2 regions of the Streptomyces sp. WMMC500 genome follow, and region 1 is predicted to be linked to the other one. Evidence: riboswitches for the same ligand, from Rfam matches in the RefSeq annotation. Region 1 holds a riboswitch; the other holds the start of a gene.
The links. A riboswitch is a leader RNA that binds a small molecule or an ion and turns the genes downstream of it on or off. The one in region 1 is predicted to bind cobalamin.

Region 1 (11,139 bases):
AGGTCGCGGTCGTCGTGGAGCGGCAGGCGGAGCCGTACCGTGACCAGCCGGTCGCGGCCCGTATCGTACGCGTGGCCGCTGCATACGACGTACTGGTGACGGGGAACGCGAAGGGTGAGGGCGCTGTCGCCACCGGGCCGCTCGCGGCCCTGGAGAGGCTGCGTCTGGCCCCTCGCGCCGAGTACGACCCGGCCGTGGTGGACGCGCTCCGGGAGGTGCTGGCGAACGGCGTGCACGCGAACTGACCGGTAAGAAGCGGGCGTACGGCACCGCGTGGTTGGATGCGGGCATAGCCCGGCACCCGAGCGGACAGGAAGTTGCGGGGAGCAACGGCGCCCCCCGGGAGAGCACGCCGTGCGGACAGGCCGCACAGTGGTCATCCTGGAGTCAAAGACGGCAGGCAGGAATCGTGAGGATCTTCGGCAGAACACGGCATCGGCCCTCCGCCTCGTGGCGGCAGGCGACCGACCGCGCGTTCACGTTGATCGGCGACGGCCGGTACGACGACGCGGGCGCGCTGCTCACCCGTGCCGCGGGCCTGGAGCCCTGGCTGTCGGAGTCGTGGTTCAACCTTGCGCTGCTGCACAAGTTCCGGCACGACTGGGAGCAGGCGCGCGCCGCGGGCCTGCGGGCCGTCGCGCTGCTCGACCGCGAGACGGGCGCGCCCGACTGGTGGAACGTCGGCATCGCCGCCACCGCGCTGCAGGACTGGCCGCTGGCGCGGCGGGCGTGGCAGGCGTACGGGCTGCGCGTGCCCGGCGGCGCCGCGCACCAGGGGGCGGCCGAGCCGCCGGAGGACATGGACCTGGGCAGCGCCGCGGTGCGGCTGTCGCCCGAGGGCGAGGCGGAGGTCGTCTGGGGCCGCCGCCTCGACCCGGCGCGGATCGAGGTGCAGAGCATCCCGCTGCCCTCGTCGGGCCGCCGCTGGGGCGAGGTCGTACTGCACGACGGGGTGCCGCACGGCGAGCGGGGCACGCTGGCTGGCCCGTCGTATCCGGTCTTCGACGAGATAGAGCTGTGGGCGCCGTCGCCGGTGCCGACGTGGGTGGTGCTGCTGGAGGCGGCCACCGAGGCGGACCGGGACGCCGTCGAGCTGCTGGCGGCCGAGGCGGGGTACGCGGCCGAGGACTGGTCGTCGTCGGTGCGGCTGCTCTGCCGCACCTGCTCGGAGAGCTGCATGCCCAGCGCCGAGGGCTCGCTGCAGGCGACCCTCGACCCGCACGACCACAGCGAGCCCGGCCAGCCGGGGCCGCTGGTGCACCGCACCGAGGACGGGCTCTGGGTGCCGGAGCGGGAGTGCGGGATAGCCGCGCCCGCGTCGCTGGTGCGCGGGCTGCTGGAGAGCTGGGCCGCGGACAGCCCGGACACCCGGGACTGGCGGGATCTGGAGGAAGTCGTCTGAGGCTGTCGGAACGTGGCCGTACCCTGGACTCCGGTCTTTTCGTGAAGCTCGTGAGGGCGGGAACCAGGAAGGCGTGCGGCGAGCATGACGCAGCAGGCGGAGCAGGAGCAGGCGGGGCGGGAAGCGGAGTCGCCGGACGTGTTCCTCGACGACGTGACGGACGCGGAGGCGCGTGAGCGCGCGGCCCGCGAGCGGGGGACGGTCAGGCCGATCACGGTGGTGGGCAATCCGGTGCTGCACCGCGAGTGCGCGGACGTGACGGAGTTCGACGACGCGCTGCGGTCGCTCGTGGACGACATGTTCGCCAGCCAGCGGGCGGCGGAGGGCGTGGGCCTCGCGGCCAACCAGATCGGCGTCGACCTCAAGGTCTTCGTCTACGACTGCCCGGACGACGACGGCGTACGGCACGTGGGCGCCGTGTGCAACCCCGTGCTGGAGGAGCTGCCCGCCGACCGCCGGCAGCTCGACGACGGCAACGAGGGATGTCTGTCGGTCCCCGGCGCGTACATGTCGCTGGCCCGCCCGGACTACGCGGTGGTGCGCGGCCGGGACCTCGACGGCAGGCCCGTCCGCGTGCACGGCACGGGCTACTTCGCCCGCTGCCTCCAGCACGAGACGGACCACCTCTACGGGCGGCTCTACATCGACCGGCTCTCCAAGCGCGAGCGCAAGGACGTCATGCAGCAGATGGCGGAGAACACCCCGCGCTACGAGACCGTCCCCAACGGCTGAGGCCCCCGCCCGCCCTCGGCCCGCCGGCGCCGTAACCGCCGCCTCTTGCGCGGCGGTTACGGCAGTGGTCGAGTCCACTGGCGAAACGGCGGCGCGTTGACCGCGCGCCCGGCGCGCGCGAGGCTCGGAGCCCCCATTCGTACGGTACGGAGGCCCCATGCTCAGACGTACGGTCAGACTCATCCTCAGCATCGCCATGATCGCGGCGGCGGGCGTCGTCGGCACGGTCGCGACCGCCGGCTCGGCGCAGGCGGACTCGTGCTACACCTGGAACCGCACGCTCTCGCAGGGCATGACCGGCGCCGACGTCACCCAGTTGCAGATCCGGGTGGCGGGGCACGTGACGTCCGGCGAGATCCTCGCCATCGACGGCAACTTCGGGCCGCGCACCAAGGCCGCCGTCGCGAAGTTCCAGAGCGCGTACGGGCTCAGCTCGGACGGCGTCGCGGGCACCAACACGTTCAACAAGATCTACAGCCTGCAGGACGCCGACTGCACCCCGGTGCACTTCACCTACGCCGAGCTGAACAAGTGCAACTCCACCTGGAGCGGTGGTGCGGTCTCCGCGGCGACGGCCAAGGAGAACGCCAAGCGCACCATGTGGAAGCTGGAGGCGATGCGGCACGCCCTGGGCGACGTCCCCATCAACATCACCAGCGGCTTCCGCTCCGTCTCGTGCAACAACGCGGTCGGCGGCGCCTCCAACAGCCAGCATCTGTACGGCACGGCGGCCGACCTCGTCGGCTCCCCGTCGTTCTGCCGGCTGGCCCAGCAGGCGCGTACCCACGGCTTCGGCGGGATCTTCGGTCCCGGCTACCCGGGCCACAACGACCACACGCACGTGGACGGCCGGTCGTCCCGCTCCTGGTCCGCCCCCTCCTGCGGCATCTGACCGCGGGAGACCGCAGCAGCACCGCAGCACGGCAGTACCGCAGCACGCAGGCACCGCGGCAACGGCGCCGCGGCGGCCGGCAGTCGCCGGCCGGACCCGCCCCCCACGGCGGGCCCGGCCGGCGCTGCGCGCCTCAGAACTCGTCGTCGAACCCGACCGAGCCCTCCACCGCCACCTGGTACGCGGACGGGCGGCGCTCGAAGAAGTTCGTCAGCTCCTGCACGTCCTGCAGCTCCATGAACGCGAACGGGTTCTGCGACCCGTACACCGGCGCGAAGCCCAGCCGGACGAGCCGCTGGTCGGCCACGCACTCCAGATACGCGCGCATCGAGTCGGTGTTCATCCCCGGCAGGCCGTCGCCGCACAGGTCGCGCGCGAACTGCAGCTCCGCCCGCACCGCCTCGTCGAGCATGTCGCGCACCTGTTGCCCCAGCTCCTCGTCGAAGAGGTCGGGCTCCTCCGCGCGGACCGTGTCGACCACGGAGAACGCGAAGTTCATGTGCATGCTCTCGTCGCGGAACACCCAGTTCGTGCCCGTCGCGAGGCCGTGCAGCAGGCCGCGGGAGCGCAGCCAGTAGACGTACGCGAACGCGCCGTAGAAGAACAGGCCCTCGATGCAGGCGGCGAAGCAGATGAGGTTGAGCAGGAAGCGGCGGCGGTCCTCCCTGGTCTCCAGCCGCTCGATGTTCTCCACCGAGTCCATCCAGCGGAAGCAGAACTGCGCCTTCTCGCGGATCGACGGGATGTTCTCCACCGCGGCGAACGCCGCGGCCCGCTCGTCCGGATCGGGGAGGTAGGTGTCGAGCAGCGTCAGATAGAACTGGACGTGCACGGCCTCCTCGAAGAGCTGGCGGGAGAGGTAGAGGCGGGCCTCGGGCGAGTTGATGTGCTTGTAGAGCGTGAGCACCAGGTTGTTCGCCACGATCGAGTCGCCGGTGGCGAAGAACGCCACGAGCCGGCCGATGAGGTGCTGTTCGCCCGGCGAGAGCTTGGCGAGGTCGGCGACGTCGGAGTGGAGGTCGACCTCCTCGACGGTCCAGGTGTTCTTGATGGCGTCCCGGTAGCGCTCGTAGAACTCCGGGTAGCGCATGGGGCGCAGGGTCAGCTCGAAGCCGGGGTCGAGCAGGTTCCTGGCGTCGGTGGCGGTGGTCACTGGCATGCCTCGCAGGTCTCGGGGTTCTCCAGGGAGCAGGCGACGGCGTCGTCGGCGTGCGGCTGCTGGACGGGCAGGGGGGCGGGGGCGGGGTGCGCGGGGGCGGCGGCGCGGGCCGAGCGGGCGATCCGGGTCGCCGGGCGCGAGCGCAGGTAGTACGTCGTCTTCAGCCCGGACTTCCAGGCGTAGGCGTACATCGAGCTGAGCTTGCCGATGGTCGGCGCGGCCATGAAGAGGTTGAGCGACTGGGCCTGGTCCAGGTAGGGCGTACGGGCCGCGGCCATGTCGATCAGCGCGCGCTGCGGCAGCTCCCACGCCGTGCGGTAGCGTGCCCGGACCTCCGCGGGGATCCACGTCAGCTCCTGTACGGACCCGTCGTGCTCGCGCAGCGCCTCGCGGGTCTGCGCGTCCCACACCCCCAGCGCCTTCAGCTCGGCCACGAGGTAGGAGTTGACCTGGAGGAACTCGCCGCTCAGCGTCTCGCGCTTGAAGAGGTTGGAGACCTGCGGCTCGATGCACTCGTAGACGCCGGCGATGGAGGCGATCGTCGCGGTCGGCGCGATGGCCAGCAGCAGCGAGTTGCGCAGGCCGGTCGCGGCGATCCGGGCGCGCAGCGCGGTCCAGCGCTCCGGCCAGGTCACGTCGGCGTCGGGATAGTGGTCGGGGTGCAGGACGCCGCGGGCGGCGCGGGTGCGGGACCAGGCCGGGTGCGCGCCGTGCCGCTCGGCGAGGTCGGCGGAGGCGGCGTACGCGGCGAGCATGATGCGCTCGGCGATCCGGGTGGACAGCGCCCGCGCCTGCGGTGAGTCGAACGGCAGCCGCAGCCGGAAGAAGACGTCCTGCAGGCCCATCACGCCCAGGCCCACGGGCCGCCAGCGGGAGTTGGACGCGGCGGCCTGGTCGGTCGGGTAGAAGTTGATGTCCACGACGCGGTCGAGGAACGTCACGGCGGTACGGACCGTGGCGTCCAGCTTCTCCCAGTCCATCGCCTCCTCCCAGCCGGTGGTTTCGTCGAGGGGGGCGCCCAGGTGCGCGGCGAGGTTGACCGAGCCGAGGTTGCACACCGCGGTCTCGCCGTCGTCCGAGACCTCCAGGATCTCGGTGCACAGGTTCGAGGAGTGCACGACGGCGCCGGGCTCCGCGGTCTGGTTGGCGGTGCGGTTGGCGGCGTCCTTGAACGTCATCCAGCCGTTGCCGGTCTGCGCGAGGGTACGCATCATCCGGCCGTACAACTGCCGGGCGGGGACCTGCTTGACGTACCGCCCCTCGGCCTCCGCGCGGGCGTACGCGGCGTCGAACTCCGCGCCGTACAGGTCGGCCAGCTCGGGCACCTCGGCGGGGGAGAACAGCGACCAGGTGCCGTCGGCCTCGACGCGGCGCATGAACTCGTCCGGGATCCAGTGCGCGAGGTTGAGGTTGTGGGTGCGGCGGGCCTCCTCGCCGGTGTTGTCGCGCAGCTCCAGGAACTCCTCGACGTCGGCGTGCCAGGGCTCCAGGTAGACGCACGCGGCGCCCTTGCGCTTGCCGCCCTGGTTCACGGCGGCGACGGAGGCGTCCAGGGTGCGCAGGAACGGGACGATGCCGTTCGAGTGGCCGTTGGTGCCGCGGATCAGCGAGCCGCGGGAGCGGACCCGGGTGAAGGGGATACCGATGCCGCCGGAGTGCTTGGACAGCCGGGCGACCTGGTGGTAGCGCTCGTAGATCGAGTCCAGCTCGTCGAGGGGGGAGTCCAGCAGGTAGCAGGACGACATCTGCGGGTGGCGGGTGCCGGAGTTGAAGAGCGTGGGGGAGGAGGGCAGGTAGCCGAGGCGGCTCATCAGCCCGTACAGCTCGGCGACTTCGGCCAGCGCGGCGTCGGACTCGTCCGCGGCGAGACCGCAGGCGACGCGCAGGAAGAAGTGCTGGGCGGTCTCGATGACGGCGCGCTCGGTGGGGTGGCGCAGCAGGTAGCGGGTGTAGACCGTGCGCAGGCCGAAGTAGCCGAAGAGGTCGTCGCGGCCCTCGGCGACGGCCTCGTCCACCAGGGCGTCGAGACGGGCGGCGTGCCGCCGGACGAAGGCGGCGGTGGCGTCGGCGACGATGCCCTCGCGGTGGCCCACGGCGATCGCGGCGGAGAAGCCGGTGGCGCCCTGGGCGGCGGCCTCCTCGGCGACGGCGCGGGTCAGCAGCCGCGCGGCCAGCCGCGAGTACTCCGGCTCCTCGGCGATCAGCGCCGCCGCGGCCTCGGTGGCCAGCTCCCGCAACTCGGCCGCGCCGGAGCCCGGGTGCCGGCCGCGCAGGGCGCCGGCGGCGACCCGGGCGGGGTCGGTGGCGGGCAGGTCGGCGGTCAGCTCGGCGAGCGTGCGGGTGAGCGCGGCGGCCGGGCCGTCGTCGGCACGGGGGGTGACTGAGGCGGGCTCCGTAAGCGCGGCCGGTGGTGCGATCGTCAAGATGCTGCTCTCCCTCGCTCGGCGGGGCCGCGCGGGAGAGGCTGCGGTACGGGCGCACGCGGGCAACCCACGGCGCGCGGGGCGCGCGTGGGCGGTCCCCCCGTCCGAACACCGCCGGAGGCGGACCCGCTTGCGTCCGTGAGCCCAATCCACGAGACCCGGACGTCATCGATGGCTGCCGGAGGTTCTCGGGCTCACGACGCACGGGCCCCGCCGGCGCGTGGCAGGCATGGCCGTACATCGCTTACCGTTGCGGGACAGCTCCGGACTTCCACCGGATTCCCCTGCGTCGGCAGCTAGGACGAGCATACATCTAGTGGCTCGTCTGGGAAGCACCCCTATATGTTGTGCCGCGTGTCGGCCGGGCGTCAGAGGTCCGCGACGAAGGCCCAGAGCGGCAGATCGGGCAGCGGGTACCAGTCACGCTCGGGGGTGCGGACGAACCCCAGCCGCCCGTACAGCCGGTGGGCCGGGGCCATGTCCGGGGTGCTGGACAGCACCATCCGGCGCGCGCCCAGCTCCCGGGCGCGGTCCAGACAGGCCCGGACGAGCGCCTCGCCCACGCCCCGGCCGCGCGCCTCCCGGGCCACCGCCAGCATCCGGAACTCGCCCTCTCCGGCTCCGCTCAGCTCCGCGAACGGCGACCCCGCGGTCACGAATGTCACACTGCCCAGCAGCCGCCCGCCCTCCGCCCGGCCGTCGCCGTCGACCGCGACCAGCACCTCCGCGCGCTCGGCCGTGGCCCGGCGGCGCACGTCGCGCAGCTCGTGCACATACCCGTCGTCCTCGCCGAACGTCAGCAGCCCGTCCGCCAGATACGCCCCTGCGACCAGCTCGCCCGCCCGCTCGTACTCCTCCGGCCGCACCGGCCGCACCGTGAAGTCCATGCTCCGAGTCTGCCCTGCCCCACCGACAACGGGCCGCCGCCCCCGGAATCCGGGGACGGCGGCCCGTACGCCTGCGGCATCCGCCGCGCCGTGCTCAGCAGCAGCGGAAGCCCTTGCGCGGGTCGTCGCCCGCGTCGGTGCGCATCCGCTCGAACTCGCGCCGGCTGGGCACCCGAGCCTCCGGATCGTGGCCGCGCAGATGCTCCACGTAGCGCTCGTACGCCGTGTCGCCGATCACCTCGCGGACGTACCACCAGACCTTGCGCCCCGCCGCCGCCAGCGCCGCCGTCGCCGTCACGAGCCACCTCCGTCCCGCGAACCGCCGCCACCACCGGCACCGTCGCCGCCCGGTCCGGTGCCCGGCCTGAAGCCGCCGCCGCTGCCCAGCCCGGCCGCGGCCAGCTCCTCCTTCTCCTCCTTGGTCGCGATCAGTTGCGCCGGAGCGATGTACGACGACTCGTGGTACGGCTCCTCGTTGCTGACCACCGACTCCGGGTTGCGCAGCGACTTCACGCACACCCGGGCCGCGTCCAGGATCACGACGACCACCAGCAGCGCGAAGACCGCGGACAGCACCCCGTCGACCGTCGTGTTCGTCACCACGGTGTCCATTTCGTCCATGTTGGTCGCGGGTGGCAGCACCTCGCCTTGGTCCCTGGCCTCCCGGTAGACGGAGCCCTGCTCGAAGAAGCCCACGCGAGGGTCTTCGGAGAACACCTTCTGCCAGCTCGCCGTGAGCGTGACCACCGCGACCCAGAGCAGCGGGATGCCCGTCACCCAGGCCCACTTCAGCCGCCCCGACTTGATCAGCAGGGTGGTACAGATCGTCAGCGCCACCGCGCCGAGCAACTGGTTGGTGATGCCGAAGAGCGGGAAGAGCTGGTTGATGCCGCCGAGGGGGTCGTTCACGCCGACCCACAGGAAGTAGCCCCACAGGCCCACGACCACCGCGCTGGTGGCGATGAGCCCCGGCCACCAGCTCACGCGCTTGAGCGGCTTGTAGATGTTGCCGAGGGTGTCCTGCAGCATGAAGCGGCCCACCCGGGTGCCCGCGTCCAGCGCGGTCAGGATGAACAGCGCCTCAAACATGATCGCGAAGTGGTACCAGAACGCCTTGAGGCTGTCCCCGGTCACGTTGGAGAAGATCTCCGAGACGCCCAGGGCGAACGTCGGCGCGCCGCCGGTACGGGACAGCAGCGTCGACTCCTCGACGGAGTCGGCCGCCGCCTGCAGGGCCGCGGGCGTGATCTCGTACCCGAAGCCCTGGATCGCCTGCGACGCCGACTGCGCGGTGTCGCCGATCACCGTGGGCGCCGAGTTCATCGCGAAGTACAGCCCGGGGTCCAGCACGCAGGCGGCGATCATCGCCACGATGGCGACCGACGACTCCATCAGCATGGAGCCGTAGCCGATCATCCGTACCTGCGTCTCCTTCTGCACCATCTTCGGCGTGGTGCCGGACGAGATGAGGGAGTGGAAGCCGGACAGGGCGCCGCAGGCGATGGTGATGAAGACGAACGGGAACAGCGAGCCGGCGAAGACCGGCCCCGTGCCCTCGCCGGCGAAGTCGGTGACGCCCTCCATCTTCAGTGTCGGCGCGGCCACGATCACGCCGATGAACAGCATCGCGATGGTGCCGAGTTTCATGAACGTCGACAGGTAGTCGCGCGGCGCGAGCAGCATCCACACCGGCAGCACCGAGGCGATGAAGGCGTAGATCACCATCCAGATGACCAGCGACTCCTTGCTCAGCGTGAACGTGTCCGCAAGCGAGGACTCGGCCACCCAGCGCCCCGCGACCAGCGCGAGCATCAGCAGCGCAACCCCGATCAGCGACACCTCGGCGACCCGGCCCGGCCGGAACACCCGCAGGTAGAAGCCCATGAACAGGGCGATCGGGATCGTCATGCCGATGGAGAAGGTGCCCCAGGGCGACTCCGCCAGTGCGTTGACGACGACCAGTGCCAGCACCGCCAGCAGGATGATCATGATCGCGAAGACGGCGATCAGCGCGGCGGCACCGCCCACCGGGCCGATCTCCTCGCGCGCCATCTGGCCGAGCGAACGGCCGTTGCGGCGGGTGGAGAAGAACAGCACCACCATGTCCTGGACCGCGCCCGCGAAGATCACGCCCGCGACGATCCAGATCGTGCCCGGCAGGTAGCCCATCTGCGCCGCCAGCACCGGGCCGACCAGCGGGCCGGCGCCGGAGATCGCGGCGAAGTGGTGGCCGAAGAGCACCCGCCGGTCGGTCGGCTGGAAGTCGATGCCGTTGTCGAGCCGTTCGGCGGGGGTGGCCCGGGTCTTGTCGGCCTTGAGCACGCGGTAGGCGATGAACTTCGAGTAGAAGCGGTAGCCGATGGCGTACGAGCCGAGGGCCGCGGCGACCATCCAGGCCGCGGAGACCTCCTCGCCCCGGGAGAGCGCCAGCACGGTCCAGCCGAGCGCGCCCACCAGGGCGACGGCGGTCCAGAGGATCACGCTCTTCGGTTCCGGACGCGGCTTTCGCGGCGCGTCCGGGGGTGCTTGCACAGTCATGGCGGCTCCGTCCCCTGAGCTCTCAATCTCTTGCAATGCGCTCGAAATGTAGAGCAGGGGCAGGCCGCCGTCACTAGGGTGTGCCGTCGCTATCCGATCACGAAAGTCCCCGGCAGGGGCGCTGCGGCGGCTGCCGGGCCCGTACGGGCCCGGGGGCGCGGCCCGCACCGGGGCCGCGCGGCGGCGGGCCGGGCGACTGCGCCGGGCCCGCCGCCGGGGTGCCGGCTCAGCCCACGGGGCGGCGCAGGCGGGCGACGAACTTGTAGCGGTCGCCGCGGTAGACCGAGCGGACCCACTCCACCGGCTCGCCGTGCGTGTCGAGGGAGTGGCGCGAGAGCATCAGCATCGGCAGGCCGGTGTCCGTGCCCAGCAGGCCCGCCTCGCGGGGGGTGGCGAGCGACGTCTCGATGGTCTCCTCGGCCTCGGCGAGGTGGACGTCGTAGACCTCGGCGAGCGCGGTGTAGAGGGAGGAGTGCTTGACGAGGCTGCGGCGCAGCGCGGGGAAGCGCTTCGCCGACAGGTGGGTGGTCTCGATGGCCATCGGCTCGCCGTTGGCCAGGCGCAGCCGCTCGATCCGCAGCACGCGCCCGCCGGGGGTGATGTCGAGCCGCTCGGCGAGCTGGTCGCCGGCGGTGACGTAGCCGATGTCCAGGAGCTGCGAGGTGGGTTCGAGGCCCTGGGCGCGCATGTCCTCGGTGTATGAGGTCAGTTGGAGGGCCTGCGAGACCTTGGGCTTGGCCACGAACGTGCCCTTGCCCTGGATCCGCTCCAGCCGCCCCTCCACGACCAGCTCCTGCAGTGCTTGGCGCACGGTCGTACGGGACGTGTCGAACTCGGAGGCGAGCGTGCGCTCCGGCGGCACCGGGGTGCCGGGGGGCAGGGTCTCGGTCATCTCCAGCAAGTGCCGCTTGAGCCGGTAGTACTTGGGCACGCGGGTGGTCCGCCCGGTGCTCCCCCCGGCGCGTCCCGGCTCGTCGGCTGCCGGTACCGTCGCAGCCGACGTTCCCTCGGCCGGTCCGGCGTTCGTCCTCATGACTCCTCCGTCTGGTAGCGGCTCACATCCTGGCACGGCTCGTCACCCGTCGGTGCACGCGCGGGGCGACGGG
Region 2 (11,139 bases), 1.5 Mb from region 1:
TCGGCGAGGGTGCGGATGCGGATCAGCCCGACCACGGCGGCGGCGTCGTAGCGGCGGTAGCCGGAGTGGTCCCGGTCCGGCTCGGGGAGCAGGCCCTTGGCGTGGTAGTGCCGCACCGCGCGCACCGTCACCCCGGCGTACGCGGCCAGTTCGCCGATGGTCAGCATCGGGGCATCCTAGGTGGCCCCGCGGGTCCGGTAGAGGCGGCGCGACCAGAGGAAGCCGGCGGTGCCGATGACCGCGCACCAGCCGACCGCCCAGGCGGCGTCCGCGCCGTCCGGCGCGCCGCCGAGCAGGCCCCGGATCAGGTCCATGACCGGGGTGAACGGCTGGTGCGCCGCGAACCACCGCAGCCCCGCGGGCATCGACTCGACGGGGACGAACCCGCTGCCCACGAACGGCAGCAGCACGAAGACCATCGGCAGGTTGCTCGCCGTCTCCGGGTCGGGGCTCGCCAGGCCGAGTGCCACCGTGAACCAGGTCAGCGCGTACGACAGCAGCACCAGCAGCCCGGTCAGCGCGGCCCAGTCCGCCGCCGACGCGCCGCCCGGCCGCAGCCCGAGCGCGAACGCCGCCGCGCCCACCGCGAGCAGCGCCAGCGCGGTCTGGATCATCGCGGCGAGCACGTGGCCGGCGAGGACGGAGGACGGGGCGATGGGCATGGTGCGGAACCGGTCGACGATGCCGTCGGTCATGTCGTTGGCGACGAGCACGGCGGTGCCGATGGACACGCTCGCGACGGTCATCGTAAGGATCCCGGGGGTGATGTACGTGAGGTAGCCGCCGTGGAGGTCGCCGGGGAGGTTCGCGCCCATCGTGCCGCCGAAGACGTACGTGAACAGCAGCAGGAACAGCAGCGGCTGGCCGACGAGCATGATCGTCATCGAGGGGTAGCGGGCCATGTGCCGCAGGTTGCGGCGCAACATGGTCGCGGAGTCGCGCACGGCGTACGACGCGGCGGTCATGCCCGTACCCCCGCGGGGAGATCGGCCGGGACATCGGCGGGGACATCGGCGGCGTGGCCGGTCAGGGCCAGGAACACGTCGTCCAGGCCGGGTGAACGCACCGCGAGCCCGGTGACCGACCCGTCGTCGTCGAGCCCGGCCAGCAGTTGCCGCAGCGCGCCGAGGCTGCCGTCGTACGGCACGGTGACGGCCGGCGCCGCCGGGTCCGCCACCGCGCCCGGCAGCCGCCGCGCCAGCTCCGCCGCCCGCGCCGCGTCGGCGGCGTGCAGTTCGACGTGGCCGCCGGTGACGCGGCGCTTCAGCTCGGCGGCGGTGCCCTCGGCGACGAGACGGCCGCCGTCGAGCACGCCGATGCGGTCGGCGAGCCGGTCCGCCTCCTCCAGGTACTGGGTGGTGAGGAAGACGGTGGTCCCGTCGGCGACCAGGTCGCGTACGACGTCCCACAGCTCGCGGCGGCTGCGCGGGTCGAGCCCGGTGGTCGGCTCGTCGAGGAAGATCAGCCGGGGCGAGGACACCAGCGTCATCGCCAGGTCGAGGCGCCGCCTCATGCCGCCGGAGTACGTGGCGGCGCGCCGGTCGGCGGCGTCGGCGAGGCCGAAGCGGGTGAGCAGCCGCGCGGTGACGGCGGCGGCGCGGGCGCCTTCGAGGTGGCCGAGGTCGGCCATGAGGCGCAGGTTCTCGCGGCCGGTGAGCAGCCCGTCCACGGCGGAGAACTGGCCGGTGACGCCGATCGCCGCGCGCACCCGGGCGGGCTCGCGGCGTACGTCGTGGCCGGCGATCCGCGCCGTGCCGGCGTCGGCGGCGAGGAGGGTGGTCAGGATGCGGACGGTGGTCGTCTTGCCGGCGCCGTTGGGGCCGAGCAGGGCGTAGACGGTGCCGGCGGGCACGGCGAGGTCGACGCCGGCGACGACCTCGCGGTCGCCGTACGCCCTGCGCAGCCCGGCGGCCTCGATGGCGAGGCTGACAGCCGGGGTCACAGCGGGGGTTCTCGTGGTCATGCCGCCATGCTCGAAGGTTGACCCTGCGTCGGGGTCAAGCCCGCCGCGGACTCCGGCACCGGCGACGGTGTCGGCCCCGCCCTCTACACTGGCCGTGCAGCCGGTTCGCCCCGTCCGCCAGGCGGTGGCGTCGCAAGAGGGAACCCGGTGGGAATCCGGGACTGCCCCGCAGCGGTGAGCGGGAACGACCGCCGTCATACGCACTGGACCCGGCGGGTCCGGGAAGCGACGGCCAGTAGGTGCCCGTACGTGCGATGTGTCGCGTACGGACGCGCCCGCAAGTCCGAAGACCTGCCCGCTGCCCGCGCGCGGGCGTTCCGTGCGCGGACATCCCGGTGACCTCGAGGGCGGGTCGGCGCACGTGACGTACAGGGCAGGCATACGGACAGGCACCGCGACCCGGCGGGGATCCGCCGCGGCACCGCGGGTGCGCGCCGCGCCGCCCCCTTCGCGCCTCTTCCCCCTCCTCCCGTCGCCGGGATCTCAGGGATTCATCTCGCGAAGGAGATCTCCGTGACAGCGAAGTCCGCAGCCGCGGCGGCACGGGCCACCGTGTACGGCTACCCCCGGCAGGGCCACCACCGGGAGCTGAAGAAGGCGATCGAGGGCTACTGGAAGGGCCGGGTCACCGCCGGCGAACTCCGGGCCACGGCCGCAGAACTGCGCCGCGCCAACTGGCGGGAGCTGGCAGACGCCGGCGTCCAGGAGGTGCCGACCGGCGACTTCTCGTACTACGACCACGTGCTCGACACCAGCGTCATGGTGGGCGCGATTCCCGCCCGCCACCGCGACGCGGTCACGGCCGACCCCCTCGACGGCTACTTCGCGATGGCCCGCGGCACGCAGGACGCGCCGCCGCTGGAGATGACGAAGTGGTTCGACACCAACTACCACTACCTCGTCCCCGAGCTGGGCCCGGACACCGTCTTCACCGCCGACTCCGGCAAGCAGACGGCCGAGCTGACCGAGGCCCTGGCGCTCGGGCTGGGCGACGCCCGGCCCGTGCTGGTCGGCCCCGTGACGTACCTGCTGCTCGCCAAGCCGGCGCCCGGCGCGCCCGCCGGCTTCGAGCCGCTGACGCTGCTGGACCGGCTGCTGCCGGTGTACGCGGAGGTGCTGGCCGACCTGCGCGCGGCCGGCGCCGCCTGGGTGCAGCTCGACGAGCCGGCGCTCGTGCAGGACCGTACCCCCGCGGAACTCGCCGCCGCCGAGCGCGCCTACCGCGAACTCGGCGCCCGCGCCGACCGCCCCAAGCTGCTCGTCGCCTCGTACTTCGACCGCCTCGGCGACGCGCTGCCGGTGCTCGCCAAGGCGCCCGTCGAGGGCCTGGCGCTGGACTTCACCGGCGCCGCCGCCGCGAACCTCGACGCGCTGGCCGCCGTCGGCGGGCTGCCCGGCAAGCGGCTCGTCGCCGGCGTCGTGGACGGCCGCAACGTGTGGGCCGGCGACCTGGAACGGGCCCTGGCCGCCCTCGGCACCCTCCTCGGGCTCGCCGACCGGGTCGACGTCGCCGCGTCCTGCTCCCTGCTGCACGTGCCGCTCGACGCCACCGCGGAGCGGGACATCGATCCGCAACTGCTGCGCTGGCTGGCGTTCGCCCGGCAGAAGAGCGCCGAGGTCGTCACGCTCGCGAAGGGCCTGGCCCACGGCACCGACGCCATCGCCGCCGAACTCACCGCCAACCGCGCCGTCCTGGCCGCCCGCGCCGGCTCCCCGATCACCCGCGACCCCGCCGTACGGGCCCGCACCGCCGCCGCCACCGCGGCCGACGCCCGCCGCCCCGCGCCGTACGCCGAGCGCGCCGCCGCCCAGCGGGCCCGGCTGAAGCTGCCGGCGCTGCCGACGACGACCATCGGCTCCTTCCCGCAGACCGCGGAACTGCGCGCCGCCCGCGCCGACCTGCGCGCCGGGCGCATCGGCGCGGACGGCTACGAGCAGCGGATCGCCGCGGAGATCCGCGAGGTGGTGACGTACCAGGAGCAGGCAGGACTCGACGTGCTCGTGCACGGCGAGCCCGAACGCAACGACATGGTGCAGTACTTCGCCGAGCAGTTGACCGGCTACCTCGCCACGCGGCACGGCTGGGTCCAGTCGTACGGCACCCGCTACGTCCGCCCGCCGATCCTGGCCGGCGACATCTCGCGTCCCGAGGCGATGACGGTGCGCTGGACGACGTACGCGCAGTCGCTGACGGACCGCCCGGTCAAGGGCATGCTCACGGGCCCGGTCACGATGCTGGCGTGGTCGTTCGTCCGCGACGACCAGCCGCGCGCCGAGACGGCGCGGCAGGTGGCGCTCGCCCTGCGCGACGAGGTGGCCGACCTGGAGGCGGCGGGCACGGCGGTCATCCAGGTCGACGAACCGGCGCTGCGCGAGACGCTGCCGCTGCGCGCCGCGGACCGGCCGGCGTACCTGGCGTGGGCGACGGAGGCGTTCCGGCTGACGACGGGCGTCGCGCGCGCGGACACGCAGATCCACACGCACATGTGCTACGCGGAGTTCGGCGACATCGTGGCGGCCATCGACGACCTCGACGCGGACGTCATCAGCCTGGAGGCGGCGCGCTCGCACATGCAGGTGGCGTACGAACTGGCCGGGCACGGCTATCCGCGGGAGGCGGGTCCGGGCGTGTACGACATCCACTCGCCGCGGGTGCCGAGCGCGGCGGAGACGGTGGCGCTGCTGCGCACCGGGCTGCGGGCGATCCCGCCGGAGCGGCTGTGGGTGAACCCGGACTGCGGGCTGAAGACGCGCGGCTGGCCGGAGACGCGGGCGTCGCTGGAGAGCCTGGTGGCGGCGGCGCGGGAGGTGCGTGCGGAGCTGCCCGGGTGACGTGACGTCACACGTCCGGCTCCTCGCCGGCGGGTGCGGACCCCTCCTCACCCGCCGGCGGGACCCGGGTCCCCTGGGCCGGCCGGCGGGTGGGGGCAGGAGTGGGTGTGTTGGTCTTCGATCACGTAACGGGCTGCCGATAGCGTCTTGGGGCGGCGTCTCTGCGGGCATCGCGGTGCCGGCGGCCGTGATGCGGCCTGGACACACCCGGGTGCGTGGCGAGGCGTGACATGGGGTTGTGGAGGCAGCCGTGACGGAGCCACGAGACGACGGGCGGCTGGCCGGGCGCCTGGTGGCCGTGGGGGTGTTGGGGTTCGTACTGATCGTGCCACCGTTGCTGGCGCAGTTCGACACAATGGAACGCGTCCTCGGTGTCCCGGTTCTCTGGGCGTACCTGCACCTCGTCTGGGTGATCGTGATCGGCCTGGTCGCCGTCGTCGGCGCCAGATCGAAGTAGTGCCGTGCTCCGGGCCGAGGTCATCGTCGCCGTTGCGGTGGTGTACCTCGGTCTGCTCTTCGCCGTGGCCTTCTACGCCGACCGGAGGGCGGACGCCGGCCGGAGCCTGATCAACAACGGCACGGTCTACGCCCTGTCCCTCGCGGTGTACGAGACCGCATGGGCGCTCTACGGCAACGTGGGCGGGGCCGCCACGACCGGTGTCGGCTTCCTGGGGCTCTATCTGGGGCCGGTGATCATGCTCGCGCTCGGCTGGCCCGTACTGCACAGGATCATCCGCATCAGCCGCCGGCACCGGGTCACGTCGCTGGCCGACTTCGTCTCCGCCCGCTACGGCAAGAGCGCGATGCTGGGCGGTCTGGTCACGATCATCGCCGTGGTCGGGGTTGTTCCCTACATCTCGCTCCAGCTCAAAGCGGTCTCCAACACCTTCGAGATGATCCGCCGGTACCCCGAGATCACCGCTCCCTCGGAGCTGGGCCAGGTTCCGCTTCTTCAGGACACCGGGCTGTACGCGGCGCTGCTGCTCGCCGCGTTCACCATCCTCTTCGGCACCCGCCACCTGGACACCGCGGAACGCCACGAGGGTCTCGTCGCCGCCGTCGCGTTCGAGTCCGTGGTCAAGCTCGCGGCGCTCCTCACGGTCGGGATCGTCGTGACCTTCTGGATGTTCGGGGGGTTCGGCGACCTGTTCTCCCAGGCGGAGTATGCGGACTTCACCCAACTGTTCACGCTGCAAGGGCACACCAGCTACGGCGCGTGGGTCTGGATCACGGTGCTGTCCATGCTGTCGATCGTGCTGCTCCCGCGGCAGTGGCAGGTCACCTTCGTCGAGAACACGGACGAGAAGCACCTCAAACGCGCGATGTGGCTGTTCCCGCTGTACCTGCTCGCGAACACCTTCTTCGTGCTTCCGCTCGCGGCTGCCGGCCTGCTGCGGTTCGGAGACACCACCGACGCCGACACCTATGTGCTGGCCCTCCCGATGGCCGAAGGCCAGCAGGCACTCGCGCTGTTCGTCTTCATCGGCGGCCTCAGCGCCGGCACCGCCATGATCGCCGTCGAGACCATCGCACTCAGCACCATGGTGTCCAACTCACTCGTGATGCCGCTGCTGCTGGGCGGCAGGTCCCGGCTGGCCCGTCGAGACGACCTCACCCGCCTGGTACTGAGCATCCGCCGAACGGCCATCGTGCTGATTCTGCTGCTCGGCTACGCGTACTTCCGGCTCGCGGGCGAGGGTCGGGCGTTGACGTCGTTCGGACTGGTGTCGTTCGCGGCCGTGGCACAGCTCGCACCCGCGATCCTCGGCGGCCTGTTCTGGAGGGACGGCACCCGCTGGGGTGTGCTGGTGGGTCTCGTCGCGGGGTTCGTCATGTGGGCGTACACCCTGCTGCTGCCGAGCTTCGCCGAGGCCGGGCTGCTGCCCGAATCGTTCCTGCGTGAGGGCCCGCTCGGCATCGAGCTGCTCCGGCCGCAGCAGTTGTTCGGCCTGACGGGCATGGACCCGATCAGCCATGCGATGTTCTGGACCGCGCTGGTGAACGTCGGCGGGTACGTCGCCGTCTCCCTCGCCGGCCGGCCGAATGTCACCGAGCGGGCGCAGGCGGTCCAGTTCGTCGACATCCTCGCGGAGCCCGCCAGAGAACGGCGCTGGCTGGCCCGTGCCACGGTCGGCGCCCTGCAGACGATGCTGGAGCGCTTCCTCGGGCGGGAGGGCGCCGAGCGGGCGGTGCGCGCCTACCCGGGGACAAGACCCGGCTCACCGGAGGCCGAAGCGCCCCCGGAGCTGATCCATCACGCGGAAGCCCAGCTCTCCGGCTCTGTCGGCGCGGCGTCCGCGCGGCTCGCGGTCGACGCGGTGGTCGGACAGGAACCGGTCCGCACCGACGAGGTGATGGAGATGATCGGCGAGGCGTCGCAGAGGGTCGAGCTGGTCCGGCGACGGCTGGAGTTCCTCTACGACGCGACCAACAGGATCGGCACCACCCTCGATGTGACCCATACGGCCGAGGAGCTGGCCCAGGCCGCGATTCCGGGCTTCGCCGACTACGCCACCGTCGACCTCCCCGAGGCCGTGGTGCGCGGTGACGAACCGGGGATGAACGGCGGTGGCGGCGCCGGCGACAGCGGCCGGCGGATACACCGCACGGCGGTCAGCGGCATCCGTGACGACGCCCCCTTCTTCCCCATCGGCACCCTGATCACCTACGCGCCGTCCTCGACCGCCGCCCGCAGCATCGAGACGGGGCAGGCGATCCTGGTGCCCCGGCTGCGTGACTCCCTGGGGTGGCGGGAGGTGGATCACGCACGGGCCGCACGCATCCTGGACTACGGGGTCCACTCGCTCGTCACGGCGCCGCTGCGCGCCCGCGGTGTGCTGCTGGGCGTCGTCAACTTCTGGCGCTCGGAGAAACCCGAGCCCTTCGAGCAGGACGATCTCTTCCTCGCGGCCGAACTGGCCGCCCACGCCGCCGTGTCGCTCGACAACGCACGCCGCTACACCCGCGAGCACGGCATGGCCGTGGCCCTTCAGCGCAGCCTGCTGCCCCGCACCCTGCCGGAACAGAACGCCGTCGACGTCGCCTACCGCTACCTCCCCGCGCAGGAAGGCGTCGGCGGCGACTGGTTCGACGTGATCCCCCTGTCCGGCGCCCGCGTCGCCCTGGTGATCGGCGACGTCGTCGGACACGGACTGCACGCCGCCGCCACCATGGGACGGCTGCGCACCGCCGTCACCAGCTTCTCCTCCCTCGATCCACCACCCCACGAACTCCTCGGCCACCTCGACGAACTGGCCACCCTCACCGACCGGGAAGCCGTCGCCGCCGGCGACGCGACCACCATCACCGGCGCCACCTGCCTGTACGCCGTCTACGACTCCGTGACCCGCCGCTGCGCCATCGCCAGAGCCGGCCACCCGGCACCCGCCCTCGCGCACCCCGACGGCACCGTCGAGTTCCTGGACGTACCCACGGGCCTCCCCCTCGGCATCGGCGGACTGCCCTTCGAATCCGTCGAACTGCTCCTGCCCGAGGACAGCAGACTCGTCCTGTTCACCGACGGCCTCATCGAACGCCGCGACCAGGACATCGACACCGGACTCGAACTGCTCCGTCAGACCCTCGCAGGCTCCGGCCAGACCCCCGAGGAGACCTGCGACGCCGTGGTCGACGCCCTCCTCCCGCCCGTCCAGAGAGACGACATCGCCCTGCTCGTCGCCCGGACACGCCCGCTGGGGAGCAGACATGTCGCCCAGTGGGACATCGAGTCCCACCCCGCGGCCGTCCACCGCGTACGCGCCGCCGTCTCCGCACTCCTCGCGGAATGGGAACTGGAGAACCTCCAGGAGACCACCGAGCTGATCCTCAGCGAACTGATCACCAACGCCATGCGTCACGGCGTCGGACCCATCAGAGTAAGGCTGCTGCGCGACCGCACGCTCACCTGCGAGGTCTACGACCACAGCCTCACCTCACCGCATCTGCGCTACGCCTCCACCACGGACGAGGGCGGACGGGGACTCTTCCTGGTCGCCCAGCTCACCGCACGCTGGGGAACCCGCTACACACAGGACGGCAAGGTCATCTGGGCCGAACAGACCACCCCGGAGACACCCGGCGACTGACCGGCCCGGCCGTCGGCCACCGCCTGCCCGTCCCGGCGATCTCATCGCCCGCCGGCGCGGGCCCGGGCCGGTGTCGCCGAGGCGGTCGTCGCGGTTGCGCAGCATGCAGCGTTCGAGCGACAGGCAGCCGGGATCCGCCGGGAGTCGGGGTGGAAGGGGCAGGCGGGGCAGGGGGTCAGGGGTGAGCGGGGCCGGCGAAGGGGGCGAGCTTGTCGGGGTTGGCGAGCCGCCGGATTTCGAGGAGGCGGCCGTCGTCGGCGACCTCCACCGTGTCCAGCCAGAGCAGCACCCCGTCGCGGTACGTCGCGAGCGCGGGCCGGCCGTTGGCCTCGACGAGCTCCGCGGGGCCGGGGCGCTTCTTCAGAATCGACCGGACGGTGAGCAGCGCGATCGTCTCCGCGCCCCGCACCTCCCGGCGGGCGGCGAGCGCCTTGCCGCCGCCGTCGCTGACGTACACGGCGTCCGGGTGCAGCAACTCGATCAGCGCGGCCATGTCACCGGCCTCGGCCGCGGCCTTGAACGCCTTGAGCACACGCTCGGTCTCCGCCCGCGAGGCCGTCGGCTCCCGCCCCTCCGCCCGTACCCGGGCGCGGGCCCGGGAGGCGTGCTTGCGGGCGGCGGCCGGGGTGCTGCCGAGCACGCCGGCGATGTCGGCGAAGGGGAACTCGAAGACGTCGTGCAGCACGAACGCGACCCGCTCGGCGGGCGTCAGCCGCTCCATCAGCAGCAGCATCGCGGTGCCGACCGACTCGTCCACGAGCACCGGCGCCTCGGCGTCGGGCCCGGTCGGCAGCGGCTCGGGCAGCCAGGGACCCACGTACGTCTCACGCCGCACGCGGGCGGACTTCAGCACGTTGTACGCGGTCCTGGCGGCCACCGTCAGCAGCCAGGCGCGCAGGTCCCGTACGTCGGACAGGTCGGCGCCCGCGGCCCGCAGCCACACGTCCTGCACGACGTCCTCGGCCTCGGTGACGCTGCCGAGGATGCGGTACGCGGCACCGAAGACGGCGGGCCGGTGCGCGGCCCAGTCCGCCTCGGTGAGCGTACGGGTGGGCTCCACGGGGCACTGCCTCCTCACACCGGTGACGGTGTGCAGTGTAGGCAGACGGCGGTCAGTCCCCCGACTGGCGCTCCGGCAGCGGCTGGTGGCCGGCGGGGCCGGGCTCGCGGCCGTCCGGCGGGTAGTCGCAGTCGAGGCCGGCGACCTCGTAGTCGTCGCCCTCGTTCTGCTCCTGGTCGACGACCACCGCCGCGGTGCACGCGCGGCCGTGCTCGTCGGTGAACGTCACCACCTCGCTGTAGTCGGTCGGCTGGCTGCAGCCCGCGAGCACCAGCACCGCCGCCGCCGCGGCCAGCGCCGCGCCCGTCCCCCACCGTCGCCTCATGGCTCCCCCTTCGTCACCCCCGCCGTCCGCTCCGCGGGTCGACGGTGGAATGCCCGCCCCGTCGCCGTCTCACGCGCGGGGAGCCGCGAAGGCCGGAAGTTGGCCGGCGGGACGCGGCCCCGACGTCTCCCGTTGGCCGGGGGGTCAGCGCCGCGCGGGACCCGCGCCCGGCCCCGACCCCCCGTCGGCGGGCGGTCAGCCCTGTACGGCCCCCGCGCCCGCGGTGGCGCCCGCCGGCGCCAGCCTGCCCGCGACCAGCTCCGCGATACGCGTGAACCCGTCCGTTCCGTACCCCAGTCCGATGACCCGCTGCGCCTGCCCCGCCGCCGCCCGCATCACGCCCGCGTCGATGCCGTGCTCCTCGGAGGTGGCGACGATGTGCCTCATGGAGGACGCGGACGACGTGATCGGGTTGTCCGCCCCGGAGAAGTCCCCCGCGGCCACCCCCGCGGCCATCGACTCGATGGCCCCCGGCAGGATCGCGCCGATGCCCTTGGCGAACGGGGCCAGCTCCTCCGGGGTGACCCCCTCGGCCCGGGCGACGGCCAGGGCGTGGGCGCAGCCCGCCATCGCGGTCCAGAAGATGTCGAGCAGCGCCACGTCGTACGCGGCGGCCCGGCCGTGGTCCTCGCCGAGGTGGGTGTGGGTGCCGCCGAGGGCGGAGAGCACCGGGAGGTGCGCGTCGTAGAGGTCCCGCGGACCGCTGTGGAGGAACACGCCGTCCGGCGTGCCGATGGTGGTGGTGGGGGTCATGATCGCGCCGTCCAGGTAGCGCACCCCGTGGTCCGCCGCCCAGGCCGCGGCGTCGCGGGCCCGCGCGGGGGTGTCGGCGCTCAGGTTCGCGACCGTACGGCCCTTGAGCGCGGCTGCGACG

Region 2: linked by a shared signal. The riboswitch ahead of metE (5-methyltetrahydropteroyltriglutamate--homocysteine S-methyltransferase) and the one ahead of O7599_RS12095 (ribonucleoside-diphosphate reductase subunit alpha) in region 1 are both predicted to bind cobalamin.

What each region holds. Positions count from the first base shown of each region.
Region 1 is NZ_CP114905.1:2,935,571-2,946,709, reverse strand. It holds gene O7599_RS12120 (metal-dependent phosphohydrolase) at 1-245, shown strand, start outside; gene O7599_RS12115 (hypothetical protein) at 410-1,402, shown strand; gene def (peptide deformylase) at 1,487-2,134, shown strand; gene O7599_RS12105 (D-Ala-D-Ala carboxypeptidase family metallohydrolase) at 2,292-3,026, shown strand; gene O7599_RS12100 (ribonucleotide-diphosphate reductase subunit beta) at 3,160-4,185, opposite strand; gene O7599_RS12095 (ribonucleoside-diphosphate reductase subunit alpha) at 4,176-6,608, opposite strand; cobalamin riboswitch at 6,770-6,918, opposite strand; gene O7599_RS12090 (GNAT family N-acetyltransferase) at 6,977-7,495, opposite strand; gene O7599_RS12085 (YbdD/YjiX family protein) at 7,590-7,793, opposite strand; gene O7599_RS12080 (carbon starvation CstA family protein) at 7,790-10,033, opposite strand; gene O7599_RS12075 (GntR family transcriptional regulator) at 10,260-11,066, opposite strand.
Region 2 is NZ_CP114905.1:4,427,500-4,438,638, forward strand. It holds gene O7599_RS18975 (MerR family transcriptional regulator) at 1-167, opposite strand, end outside; gene O7599_RS18980 (ABC transporter permease) at 177-965, opposite strand; gene O7599_RS18985 (ATP-binding cassette domain-containing protein) at 962-1,963, opposite strand; cobalamin riboswitch at 2,098-2,256, shown strand; gene metE (5-methyltetrahydropteroyltriglutamate--homocysteine S-methyltransferase) at 2,477-4,795, shown strand; gene O7599_RS18995 (hypothetical protein) at 5,046-5,252, shown strand; partial or broken gene O7599_RS19000 (ATP-binding SpoIIE family protein phosphatase) at 7,192-8,880, shown strand; gene sigJ (RNA polymerase sigma factor SigJ) at 9,056-9,940, opposite strand; gene O7599_RS19010 (hypothetical protein) at 9,993-10,265, opposite strand; gene O7599_RS19015 (NAD(P)-binding domain-containing protein) at 10,461-11,139, opposite strand, start outside.